3 regions of the Shewanella sp. H8 genome follow, and region 3 is predicted to be linked to each of the others. Evidence: predicted binding sites of a transcription regulator. Region 3 holds the regulator's gene; each other region holds the start of a gene.

Region 1 (4,292 bases), 1.9 Mb from region 3:
ATTTCACAGTGAAATTAGCGGGTGGATAATACAAAACGCTAAAGCACTCTTGAGGAGAGCATATGGATAATTTCAAAGACCACTTTTTAATTGCGATGCCATCTTTAGATGACACATTTTTCGAACGTGCAGTGATATATATTTGTGAGCATGATAAAAAAGGCGCCATGGGATTAATGGTTAACCGTCCAATCGGCGTAGAAGTTGAAGATCTGCTTGAACAAATGGAGCTATATTTATCGCCAGAATTTTTGTTCTCCTTAGATAGCCAAGTACTCATAGGTGGCCCAGTGGCACCCGAACGAGGCTTTGTGTTGCACACTCCACAACCGCATTGGCTCAATAGCACCGAAATTAGTGAACACACTATGCTAACGTCTTCACGAGATATATTGGCGGCTATAGGTTCGAAAAAATCCCCTGAACATTTTATTGTAGCGCTGGGTTACGCAGGATGGGGTAAAGATCAACTTGAACAAGAAATTGCAGATAATACTTGGTTAACTATTAAAGCCACACCAGAGTTACTTTTCAGCATTGATCACGAACAAATGTGGCAAGTGGCAACCCAACAACTCGGTTTTGATATATGGCAAATGTCCAGCCAAATAGGCCATGCTTAACAAATAGGTCGCTACGCTTCTAGGGCGGACTGCGTCCTGCTAGGGTCGCTTTGCTTCTAAGATTTTATAGCATCTAGCCGCGAAGCGTCCTAGCAGCGCAGCGCTCTAGGCTGTTGCTTTTAAAGCATCCTCTAAAGATTAAACAAAGAGATAAACATGCAACACCAAACCGTTTTAGGATTCGACTACGGCACCAAAAGTATTGGCGTCGCGATAGGTCAAGCCATTACTGCTAGTGCGACACCATTATTATCAATTAAAGCGGTTGATGGGATCCCTAATTGGGATGATATCGATAAATTATTAAAAGAATGGCAGCCAGATCTTGTGGTGGTGGGCTTACCGTTAAATATGGACGGAACCGAACAAGAAATGACTCAACGAGCTCGTAAATTTGCTAATCGAATTAATGGCCGTTTTGGTATCAAAATTGCCACTCAAGACGAACGATTAACAACAGCCGATGCCAAAGCTCGCTTATTTGAATTGGGAGGCTTTAAAGCCTTAACCAAAGGGCAAATTGATGCGGTTTCGGCGGTATTAATTATCGAAAGTTATTTTGAAAATCAGTTTTAGTGAGGTGCGAGGAACTCGCAGGCTCGCCAGAGGACGGACTTCGTCCTACTAGGGCGTGACTTCGTCACTGTTAGTTTATTTTGCACTGAAATGGTGCGTTTTTTATTCATTGTTGCACATGTTCACTCATCCTATCCAACACAGTTTTTTATATCACCGCTTTTGCTACAAAAATAATCTTCTATATATCAATAAGTAAACTATATTTGTTCCATTAAGGTGCAAAATTATAATGCTTGGCACACATCCTGAATCTATCTTAAGTAAATCGGATTAGATTAAGCGCGAGAATGACTCATTCGCTATATTTATTGCTTGTATATAATCTCGCCGCGCAGCAACCTGGTACCTAGCAGGACTCAGTCCGCGCTAGCATCTAGAACCTAGCAGCGCAGCGACTCTAGCAGTGACGAAGTCACGCTCTAGCATCTAGCATCTATGCTTAGTTTCATTTATTTATTGAAAAGGGACACGATATGACAACCCGACCACTTATCTTTACTGACATAGATGGAACCTTACTTGATCATTTTGACTACAGCTTTAGTCCTGCAATTGAAGTGATTGAAGCACTTAATGAGCGCCAAATACCCATTATTGCCAATACCAGTAAAACCTTTGCCGAAATGACAAAATTACAGCAGACCGTTGGCTTTAATTCACCGTTTATTTCAGAAAATGGCGCCGTGATTTATATTCCGATTGGCTACTTTGAACAACAACCACAAGATACATTTACCCAAGGGTATTATTGGGTCAAAGAGTTTAGCCAACCACGAGAATATTGGCTTGAACTGCTAAATGAACAAGCCCAAGCATTCAAAAGTGACTTCGTTGGTTTCTCATCTTTATCGGTTGAAGAGTTATGCGAACTCACCGATTTATCACCCGACAATGCCAAGCTTGCACTTGTTAGACATTATGCAGAACCATTGCTCTGGAAAGGAGATGAAACCAGTAAACAAGCTTTTATAAAGTTGATGACCAGTGTTGGTGCACATACTTTGCAGGGCGGACGTTTTTTACATGTCGGCGGTGATACAGATAAAGGCAAAGCGATGAAATGGCTAGCCGATGTGTATACCAAACAATATGGCACTCCCGTAACCACTGTTGCTCTTGGAGACAGTGGTAATGATAATGCCATGCTCGAAGCCGCTGACATTGCCATACAAATTAAATCACCGACTCATGAATTTCCTACATTAACGACCAACAAAAAAACCATCAAAAGTACTGAATATGGCCCTAAAGGCTGGGCAGAATGTATTAATAAAACGTTACTGTCGTCATCCGTAGAATCACAGAACAACCCACTATCATCAGAAGGGGCGTAACATGGCCGATTTTTATCAAAATGGCATTGTCACTACAATGCATAATTTAACCAGACGTACCCACGAAGAGCTTGAGCAAGATTTAGTTAAGTTTTCAAAAACACGACCTTTAGGGTTAATCTTACCCTCGTTGTATTCCGAGTTAGAAGGCGACGCACTTAAAGATATTGTCAGCAAATTGAAAGAAGTGCCTTATTTAGACGAAATTGTCATCGGACTCGATAGAGCAGACCTTGAACAGTACAAACATGCGCTCAGCTTCTTTGGCGAATTACCGCAACATCATCGCATTTTGTGGAACGATGGCCCACGTTTACAAGCGTTGGATGCAAAACTGCAAGCGTTAGGCTTAGCCCCCAAAGAACTGGGTAAGGGACGAAACGTTTGGTATTGCATGGGTTATATACTGGCTTCTGGTAAAACTGAATCAGTAGCACTGCATGATTGCGATATCGTAACCTATGAAAAATCATTACTCGCCCGTTTACTGTATCCGGTAGCTAATCCACAGTTTAATTATGAATTCAGTAAAGGCTTTTACGCACGAATTTCTAATGGCAAAATTAATGGTCGAGTGTCACGCCTGTTAGTGACACCCTTGATTAAAGCACTTAAAAAAGTCGTTGGTTATAACGAATACTTAGAATATATGGACAGTTTTCGTTATCCATTAGCAGGTGAGTTTTCATTCAGACGAGATGTTCTTAACGACTTACGTATCCCAAGTGACTGGGGATTAGAAATCGGTGTATTGTCAGAAATGCAGCGTAACTATGCCCATAATCGTATCTGTCAGGTGGATATTGCCGACAATTACGACCATAAACATCAAGACTTATCTTTAGATAACGAAGATGCGGGTTTATCTAAAATGTCGATTGATATTACTAAGGCATTCTTTCGTAAATTAGCGACTCAAGGTAATACCTTTAGCACCGAATCGTTCCGAACCCTTAAGGCGACTTATTACCGTATTGCCTTAGATTATGTTGAAACCTATCATAACGATGCATTAATGAACGGATTAACCACTGACATTCATTTAGAAGAAAAAGCGGTCGAAATGTTTGCACAAAATATAGTCACAGCAGGGCAACGCTTCTTAGATAATCCAATGGAAACCCCATTTATGCCAACTTGGAGTCGAGTGGTAAGCGCTATGCCTGACGTACTTGAACAACTAAAAGCTGCAGTTGAAGCTGATAATGCCGAGTTTAGTTAGCCTCAAAATCGATCTAAAGGACACCTTATGTCAGTAATGGACGGCTTGCAGCAAAAGCTGCAGCAACAACTTAGCAGTATTTACAATGATGTCGATCCTGACATAAGCACCACAGCATTAGCTGATCAACTCATCGAAATCATGCGGATCACTGAGTATTGCCAAGTACCAGAACCTTTTGCAAATCATTGGTCTGAGAAAGACATTGTTATGATCACTTATGGTGATAGCGTGATCCAACAAGGTGAACGACCCCTTACCACGCTAGCACAATTTATCGACAGCTATTTAAGTTGCATCAATGCAGTGCATATTTTGCCCTTCTTCCCTTATAGTTCAGATGACGGATTTGCCGTTATTGACTACTCAAGCGTTAACGAAGGGCTGGGGTCGTGGGCAGACATCAGTGCAATTGCCAGCAAACGCCGATTAATGTCTGATTTGGTGATTAATCATTGTTCTAGCAGATGTTTATGGTTTCAGAATTTCTGTAAAGGTGAAGGGCTCGGTCATGACTACTTCTTTACGGCGGAT
Region 2 (4,292 bases), 810 kb from region 3:
TAAATTTGGAATAGTGTATTTAACAAATCGTGACAGCGTTGACCTAAGCATGCCAGATGTCAATAAAATGGCTGGTTGCCCTACCATTTCTTGCTTCTGAGCAGCATCTAATAACGACTGCTGCATACGCTCTGCAAGGCCCGGTTCAATATTAGGTCCTTCACCGCCGGTAGCCTGCATAGACTTATGCAACATCTGTTCCAACTCTGGCGCCAATGTAATGACAGGGATTTCAAGTTCTGGACCAGAGATTTCTTGTACTATCATACGTTTTAACGCAATACGCACGGCAGCCGTTAGCACTTCAGTATCATTACTCTTAGTTCCATACTCTAGCAATGTCTGCACTATAGTGCGTAAATCACGTACCGATACACCTTCATTAAGTAAGTTTTGCATCACTTTAACCACCGAGCCCAGAGGCATAACATCTGGCACAAAACCATCAACCAATTTAGGTGAATTTTTGGCCAGCATATCCATTAATTGCTGAACTTCTTCGTAACCTAATAGTTTTGCAGCATTATTACTCAATAATTGACTAATATGTGTCGCGACCACAGTTGCGGTATCAACTACGGTATAGCCCAATGTTTGCGCATGTTCACGTTGCTCAGGTGCTATCCATACAGCCTCTAAACCGAAGGCTGGATCGTGAGTCTCAATCCCATCAAGCTTACCGTATACTTGGCCGGGATTAATCGCTAATTCACAATCATGCCTAACTTCAGCTTCCCCAACCACGACGCCCATTAACGAAATGCGATAGGCATTAGGTGATAAATCTAGATTGTCACGAATATGTACAGCAGGAACTAGAAAACCTAATTCTTGCGACAGTTTTTTACGTACGCCTTTGATCCTGCCTAATAATTCACCACCTTGAGACTTATCAACTAATGGAATTAAGCGATAACCGACTTCAAGTCCAATGGTGTCTACATGACGCACATCATCCCAACTTAAATCTTTAGGTTCTTTATCTTTAGTTTCAACAGGTCCTTTAGTCGCTAGTGTCAATGCAGCTTGTTTTTTATCTACGTTACGCTTGTAAACAAAGTAAGCAGCACCTGCGGTAATAAATGCAAATGTTAAAAATGCAACATGGGGCATACCTGGCACGATACCCATAACAAATAATAACCCAGCGGCAATGGCTAATGATTTATGACTGTCAAACATCTGACTAAACATCATTTGGCCCATATCACCAGACTCATTTTGACGAGTCACCAATAAAGCAGCGGCAATAGATAATAATAAACCAGGGATCTGTGCAACCAAACCATCACCGATGGTTAATAACGTATAAATTTCTACAGCACTAGAAAAGTCTAGATCATGCTGCACAATACCGATAACGAATCCACCTAAGATATTGATAACTAGAATCATAATACCAGCGATCGCATCACCTTTTACAAATTTTGAAGCACCGTCCATAGCACCGTAAAAGTCAGCTTCTCGAGTGACTTCAGCGCGACGAATACGTGCTTGATCTTGAGTCAGAGTACCGGCATTTAAATCGGCATCAATTGCCATTTGTTTACCAGGCATGGCGTCCAAGGTAAAGCGAGCACTCACCTCAGAAATACGCCCAGCACCTTTAGTTACAACGGCAAAGTTAATGATGATCAAAATAAGAAACACCACTAAACCGACTGCATAGTTACCACCGATAACTACCGAACCGAAAGCTTCGATCACTTTACCGGCAGCATCACCACCATTATGACCTTCAAGCAATACAATTCGAGTAGAAGCAACGTTAAGGCCAAGCCTTAACAAGGTAGCCACTAATAATACGGTAGGGAAAGCAGCAAAATCGAGGGGTCTATCGGTATAAATAGTAACAAGCAACACAACTAATGCTAACGCGATATTGAATGAGAAAAGGATATCGAGCAAAAAAGCAGGAATGGGTAACACCACCATTGCCAGCGCCGCAAGCACCAATAAAGGTGTACCAATACCTTTAAATGTCGCTAGTCTTATTTGTTTAAATTGCCCGAAAGCTGCTTTTGCATCCATTGAGGTAAACCCTTCGTATAGTCTATTGCGAAATAAAGTACTGATATTTGACGCCAATAAAACTATAAAGCAAAAATTGAGCCACTATTAGTTATTGCACAACATAAGCTAATTGAGTGGTGATTAATGCTTCAAATCATCTGGGATAGGTTGGTTAAGTGGGATGGCTTTAGGTCGACGGCCTTTACCTTTCTGGTATTGTCTTAGTTGAAATACATACGCTAATACTTGAGCTACAGCGGTAAATAAACCTTCAGGCACTTGTTGATCAATCTTAGTGGTATGGTAAATAGCGCGAGCTAGTGGTGGTGCAGAAACAATAGCAATATCATGCTCTCGAGCAATCTCTCGGATCCTAAAAGCAACGTCATCAACGCCTTTAGCGAGTAAAAATGGTGCTGACGAACGTTTTACGTCATATTTAACTGCCACCGCATAATGTTCAGGGTTAACCACAATAACATCAGCATTAGGCACTTCAGTCATCATACGTCGCTGTGCCAACTCTTGCTGCATCTGTCTTATTCGACCTTTAACTTCAGGCTTACCTTCTGAATCTTTATATTCATCTTTGATTTCCTGCTTAGTCATTTTCAGTTGTTTATTGTGATTCCAAATTTGAAAGGGCACATCAATAATAACAATAAATAGCATTGAACAGCATAGCAGGATAAACATCCAAATAAGTAAATCTAAAGCATGGTAAACATTACCAGGTAGGTGATCGCCAGACAGGGTTAAAATATCATAAAAATAAAAACTTAGGAGAAAATAAGCCGATAATGCCACTACCAAAAATTTAGCTATTCCCTTAGCAAGCTCAACCAAGGCTTGAGTACCAAACATGCGTTTAAATCCGTTCATTGGGTTTAATTTACTGCCCTTAGGCATAAACGCTTTGACCGAAAAAGACATACCGCCTAAAACGATATTGCCCAAAAAAGAGACAAATGCCAGTAAAGCAATAAAACTCATTAATGGCCAGGCTAACTCATTCCCAACAACTCCCCACACCCGAAACATAGAGTTGGTATCAAATATTTGGTCGCGTTCCATGGAAAAAATTTGCTTCATAATATTATAAAGGCTTTTGGCAATTGCAGGCCCTGTCATCGAAAAACCAACCGATGCGGCAATAAGTACCGCTGCGGTACCGAGCTCTTTAGAACGGGCGACCTGACCTTTTTCACGAGCTTGCTCAAGTCGCTTTCCTGTGGGCTCCTCGGTGCGTTCTTGACCACTATCACTTTCTGCCATGAATGCCCCCTAGAAAACTACAGAACTATCAAGTGGACATTGCAGCAGCAAAATATCACACAGAAGTAACTGTGCAGCTGACCAGACTTCATCAAAATGCTCCATGATGGGCCCCAATGTTAACCATAAAATAAATAAACCACTGACCATGGTGACTGGAAAACCAATAGAGAAAATATTCAATTGAGGTGACGCTCGAGTCATCACACCAAATGATAAATTAATTAATAACAAGGCAATAATAGCCGAAATAGACATAGTTAATGCTGCGCCAAACATAAAACCGCCCCATTCAGCAAGAGCGCGATAATTGGCGATTGAGATACCTTGATTTGAAATTGGAATAGATTCAAAACTGGCCACCAGCATTTTAAACATCAATAAATGACCATCTACAGCCAAAAAAATCAATGTTGCGAGTAAGAGAAAAAAGTTACTGACTACAGGTGTTTGTGCACCAGAACCCGGATCAACCATAGAGGCAAAACCTAAGCTGGTTTGCATACCAATAATCTGTCCCGTTAACACAAATGTTTGCATTACCATTAAGGTTACAAACCCCATAGAGACCCCTATTAGCATTTGTTGCAAAATGACAAAAACAGAACTCAATGCCATTAATTCGACATTTTCAATCGGGGGTAAAATGGGCGCAACAGCCATCGTTATCGCAACGGATAACATCAGCCTAACTCGAGTTGGAGTTGTATTGGCGCCAAAGACAACCATTACCATCAACATGGATGAAATACGAAAAAATGGCAATAAATAGGCAGCAATTGTTTGACTTATTTCATCAAACAAAATATCCATGACTTAACCTATCACTTGTGGAATGAGATTTACCATCTCGATAAAAAATTCCATCATGGTTTGCACTAACCAATGACCTAAAAACATTAATGCAAATAACGTTACCAATAAACGGGGTAAAAAACTTAAGGTTTGCTCGTTAATTGATGTCGCAGCTTGAAAGACCGCCACAACTAAACCGATACATAAGC
Region 3 (4,292 bases):
TCCCAGTGTGGGTTGGGCAAAAAGCGTACATCAAACATAAAGTCCGCTTCTGTCGGCATTCCGTGTTTAAAGCCAAAAGATTCAAAGTTAATCACTAACTCTTTATCAACACTGCCTAATAATATTTGCCTAACCTGGTCACTTAATTCGTAAATATTCAGTGCTGATGTATCAATATAATGGTCAACAATTTTTGCGATTGGTTCAAGTAAGCGTCCTTCTAGTTTGATCGCTTCTTGCAGTGAAATATGATTTTTAGATAGCGGATGTAATCGACGAGTTTCACTATAACGTTTGAGTAGAACTTTATCATTGGAGTTTAAAAAGAAGCTGATAATTTCAGTGTCGTGCTCAAGCAGGGCTAATTGATTTTGAAGCACTTTACTTTGCTCATCAATGTTGCGTACATCAACACTGATTGCCACTAAATCATTACTACCTTTGAGCTGTGCTAATAATGTGCCAATAAGAGCTAAAGGCAAATTATCAACACAATAATATCCTAGGTCTTCCAATACTCTTAAGGCTACTGATTTTCCTGAGCCTGAACGTCCTGATACTATGACAAGTTTCATGCAGTGATAACCTGATAAAGTTCTGTTGAGTCGTGAGTTTTACGAAGCTGTTTCAATATTTGCTTGTCACTTAGTTTTTGGGCCATGTTCGATAACGTGCTTAAGTGTTCTTGGCACTGATCTGCCGGCACTAATAAAGCAAATAACAGATCAACTGGTTGGTTATCGATTGCATCAAAGGCAATGGGTTCTTCACACTTAATAAATATGGCAATGGGCTGATCGATAGACGTCAATCGACCATGAGGTATCGCGATGCCATTTCCTATACCTGTGCTACCCACTTTCTCTCTCGCTAAAAGGCTTTCAAAAACCTCTTGCGAAGATAGGGGTGGGTACTGGGCAGCGACTAAGTTGCTGATGAGTTCCAGTACTTTTTTCTTACTGCCCGGGGTGGCACAGGTAGTGCACTCCGGTCGCAGAATGGTACAAAGTTCCATCGTTAGTGTTGTGTATACTTCTGTTGGTGTTTAATTACCTGACGGTTGAGCTTATCGATCAGGGCGTCTATTGCAGTATACATATCAGTACATTCTGACATGGCAAACATCACTATGCCATCTGTGATTTTACTGGCTTTTGATCTTTGTTGTAACTTTTATACATTGAGCGCAACGTTTGCATTATGGCTCTGATCGGAGTGTCGTTCAAGCTTTGAAAATTTATCATGAATATATTCCGTTGCCTTGTAGGTTATAAACTCTTACGTTGGTTAGACGGTGGAATCATCATTGCTTCACGATATTTTGCAATGGTACGACGAGCAACGTTTATGCCCTGTTCAGCCAGAAGTTGGGCCATTTTACTGTCACTCAGCGGTTTTTGCTGGTTTTCTGCAGCAACTAATTTTTTGATAAAAGCACGAATTGCAGTAGATGAACATTCACCGCCATCGTCAGTGCTGACATGGCTAGAGAAGAAGTATTTTAGTTCAAACAGTCCTCGTGGGGTGTGCATGTATTTTTGGGTAGTCACCCGTGAAATGGTTGATTCATGCATTTCTACAGCTTCAGCGATATCATTTAATACCATTGGTTTCATGGCTTCTTCGCCATATTCAAAGAAACCTTGTTGAAATTGTACAATGCAATTGGCCACTTTGAGTAATGTGTCGTTACGGCTTTCAATACTTTTAATAAACCATTTAGCTTCTTGCAAGTGGCCTCGAATAAATTGACTATCCGACGGATTTTTACTGCTTCGCGCCATGGCGGCGTATTGTTGATTAACGCCAATTTTTGGCATGTTGTCAGGATTTAACTCTACAACCCATCGGCCATTTTTCTTTAGTACCGTAACATCGGGTATGACGTATTCGTCATCTACGGCAGTAATTAATAAACCTGGACGAGGATTAAGTGACTGGATTAGGGTGATAGCGTCACGCAACTCGTTTTCTTTTAGCTTTGTTTTACGCATTAACAATCTAAAATCACGCCCGGCAATTAAATCTAAATAGTCTTTAATCAGCAGACGAGCATTATCAATATGGGGGGTTGTGTTGGCATATTGCGCTAATTGGATGAATAAGCACTCGCTTAAATCTCTAGCCGCTACACCAACAGGATCAAAGTGTTGAATGCGCTTTAATACGGCTTCAACTTCATCTAGTTCAACGGTTTCATCGCCCATTGCTTCGAGAATATCTTCGGTACTTTGGGTTAAATAACCTTGTTCATCAACAGCATCAATGATAGCGGTGGCAATTGCTAAATCGGTCTCAGAAAAGGGAGTAAGATTTTTTTGCCATTCTAAATGCTCATACAGACCTTCGGTGGTTTCACCTTGGAATGGCATGTCATCGTCGCGCATGCTCGCACTGCCTGAACCTGACATTGGGGAGGCGGTATACACTTCGTCCCATGTCGTATCCATGGCTAGATCATCCATGGTTTCTTTGGTTATAGACTCTGCAGTGTCAACTGTAGAGGTGTCTTTTTCTTTATTAACGCTGCTGTTGTCACTAAAGTCGGTATCAGCTTGGTCTCGATTTTCTTTTGCGGAGTTTTTTGCTTCTGAAAACTCATCTTCTATTTCAAGCAATGGGTTTGAATCCAATGCTTGTTGGATTTCTTGCTGTAGCTCCAATGACGATAATTGCAGTAAGCGAATAGCCTGCTGCAATTGTGGGGTCATGGTTAAGTGTTGACCCATTTTTAGTTGGAGTGACGCTTTCATTTACCGCTTATCCCTAGATGATTTCCATAAAAATGACAATCTAAAATACTGTATTGATTGTTACATACATCAATGACATTTAACGTTATTTAGTTAACGTTCAACAAAACGAGTTAGATAGTTTAAAAGACCCGTAACTTAACTATAGCTTGAATTGTTCACCTAAGTACACAGCTCGAACTTGTTGATTGCTCAATACTTCATCAGGTGTACCTTCAGCAATTAAATTACCTTGGCTAACAATATAGGCCCGCTCGCAAACATCTAACGTTTCACGAACATTATGGTCGGTAATTAATACCCCTAAACCGCGACTTTTCAGTTGTTGGATAATTTTTTTAATATCAATAACTGAAATAGGATCAACACCAGCAAAGGGTTCATCGAGTAAAATAAATTTTGGATTAGCAGCTAATGCGCGTGCAATCTCAACGCGACGACGTTCTCCACCCGACAACGACATGCCTTGATTATCGCGAATGTGGGTAATGTGGAATTCTTCTAGCAAATGCTCAAGTTGTTCAATTCGTTGGTCGTTGTTGAGCTCTTTGCGAGTTTGCAACACGGCCATAATATTGTCGTGTACAGTGAGCTTACGAAAAATGCTGGCTTCTTGCGGTAAATAACCAATACCTTTACGGGCTCGAAGATGCATTGGATCGGCGGTGAGATCGTCATTATCAATTAAGATCCGACCTTTATCGCTTTTTACTAAGCCGACAACCATATAAAATGTGGTTGTTTTACCCGCCCCATTAGGGCCTAAAAGACCCACTATCTGGCCAGTTTTAACCGTTAAACTAACATCTTTAACAACTTGACGAGCTTTATAGCTTTTAGCTAAATTTTCAGCGGTTAAGGTTATTTGGGTCATTGTTTGTTCTGCTTGTTAACAGGGATTTCAGGGAGTTTTTGCTTCGGCGCGGTTTCATCTTGGAAGTTTTCAGGTTGAATAATCGTGATGACCCGATCTTGTCCCTTACCTGTACTTTCAGCTATCAACTCTTGTGCATTGATATTGTACTTAATTTTGTTACCAGTAACTTGGCTTCCTGATTGCTCAAGCTTGGCATTGCCTATTAATGTGAGCGTGGTGCTGGCAAGATCATAAGTAATTTCGTCGGCACTGGCGGTACCTATTTGGCCGTCATCTAATTCTTGTGAAAACGTTGCCGGCGAACCAGTGGCGATAAGTCTTTTACTGGTGCTGTTTTCGGGGGTAAATGCCCGCAGCTGATCAGCATTGATATTAATCGAGCCTTGAACAATGGTAACCGGGCCATTAAAGACAATTTGATTGTTTTTAATGTCGGCAGACTGGCTTACTGCGGCAATTTTTAACTCCTGCATAAGATCACCTTGTTTAGCCATGGCAGGCAAACTCAGTAGGCAAAGTATGCTACTTAATAACATAACATTGGCGCGAGTGTGGAGACGATTAATGTGGCTCATATTTCCCTTCTACCTGGCTGAGTAGCGATAATTTTTGCGAATTCAAGTCTGCATGTAGGCCTAAGCCTTGAATAATAAACCCTTTTC

Evidence for each region. Region 3 encodes sigma-54, which starts transcription at its own class of promoters, with help from an activator protein. Its sites were predicted from a motif close to GTTGGCACGNNNNTNGNNT; they were not measured.
Region 1: ABIS04_RS05245 (HAD-IIB family hydrolase) is a predicted target of sigma-54. The motif match lies at 1,435-1,453, and genes of this name have one in related genera.
Region 2: flhA (flagellar biosynthesis protein FlhA) is a predicted target of sigma-54. The motif match lies at 2,099-2,117, and genes of this name have one in related genera.

Annotation. Positions count from the first base shown of each region.
Region 1 is NZ_CP157213.1:1,187,627-1,191,918, forward strand. It holds gene yciH (stress response translation initiation inhibitor YciH) at 1-29, shown strand, start outside; gene ABIS04_RS05235 (YqgE/AlgH family protein) at 63-623, shown strand; gene ruvX (Holliday junction resolvase RuvX) at 780-1,199, shown strand; gene ABIS04_RS05245 (HAD-IIB family hydrolase) at 1,676-2,536, shown strand; gene ABIS04_RS05250 (glycosyl transferase) at 2,538-3,758, shown strand; gene ABIS04_RS05255 (sugar phosphorylase) at 3,786-4,292, shown strand, end outside.
Region 2 is NZ_CP157213.1:3,005,519-3,009,810, forward strand. It holds gene flhA (flagellar biosynthesis protein FlhA) at 1-2,031, opposite strand, end outside; gene flhB (flagellar biosynthesis protein FlhB) at 2,155-3,288, opposite strand; gene fliR (flagellar biosynthetic protein FliR) at 3,298-4,101, opposite strand; gene fliQ (flagellar biosynthesis protein FliQ) at 4,105-4,292, opposite strand, start outside.
Region 3 is NZ_CP157213.1:3,812,914-3,817,205, reverse strand. It holds gene rapZ (RNase adapter RapZ) at 1-575, opposite strand, end outside; gene ptsN (PTS IIA-like nitrogen regulatory protein PtsN) at 572-1,015, opposite strand; partial or broken gene hpf (ribosome hibernation-promoting factor, HPF/YfiA family) at 1,018-1,272, opposite strand; gene ABIS04_RS16625 (RNA polymerase factor sigma-54) at 1,269-2,753, opposite strand; gene lptB (LPS export ABC transporter ATP-binding protein) at 2,896-3,627, opposite strand; gene lptA (lipopolysaccharide transport periplasmic protein LptA) at 3,624-4,205, opposite strand; gene lptC (LPS export ABC transporter periplasmic protein LptC) at 4,192-4,292, opposite strand, start outside.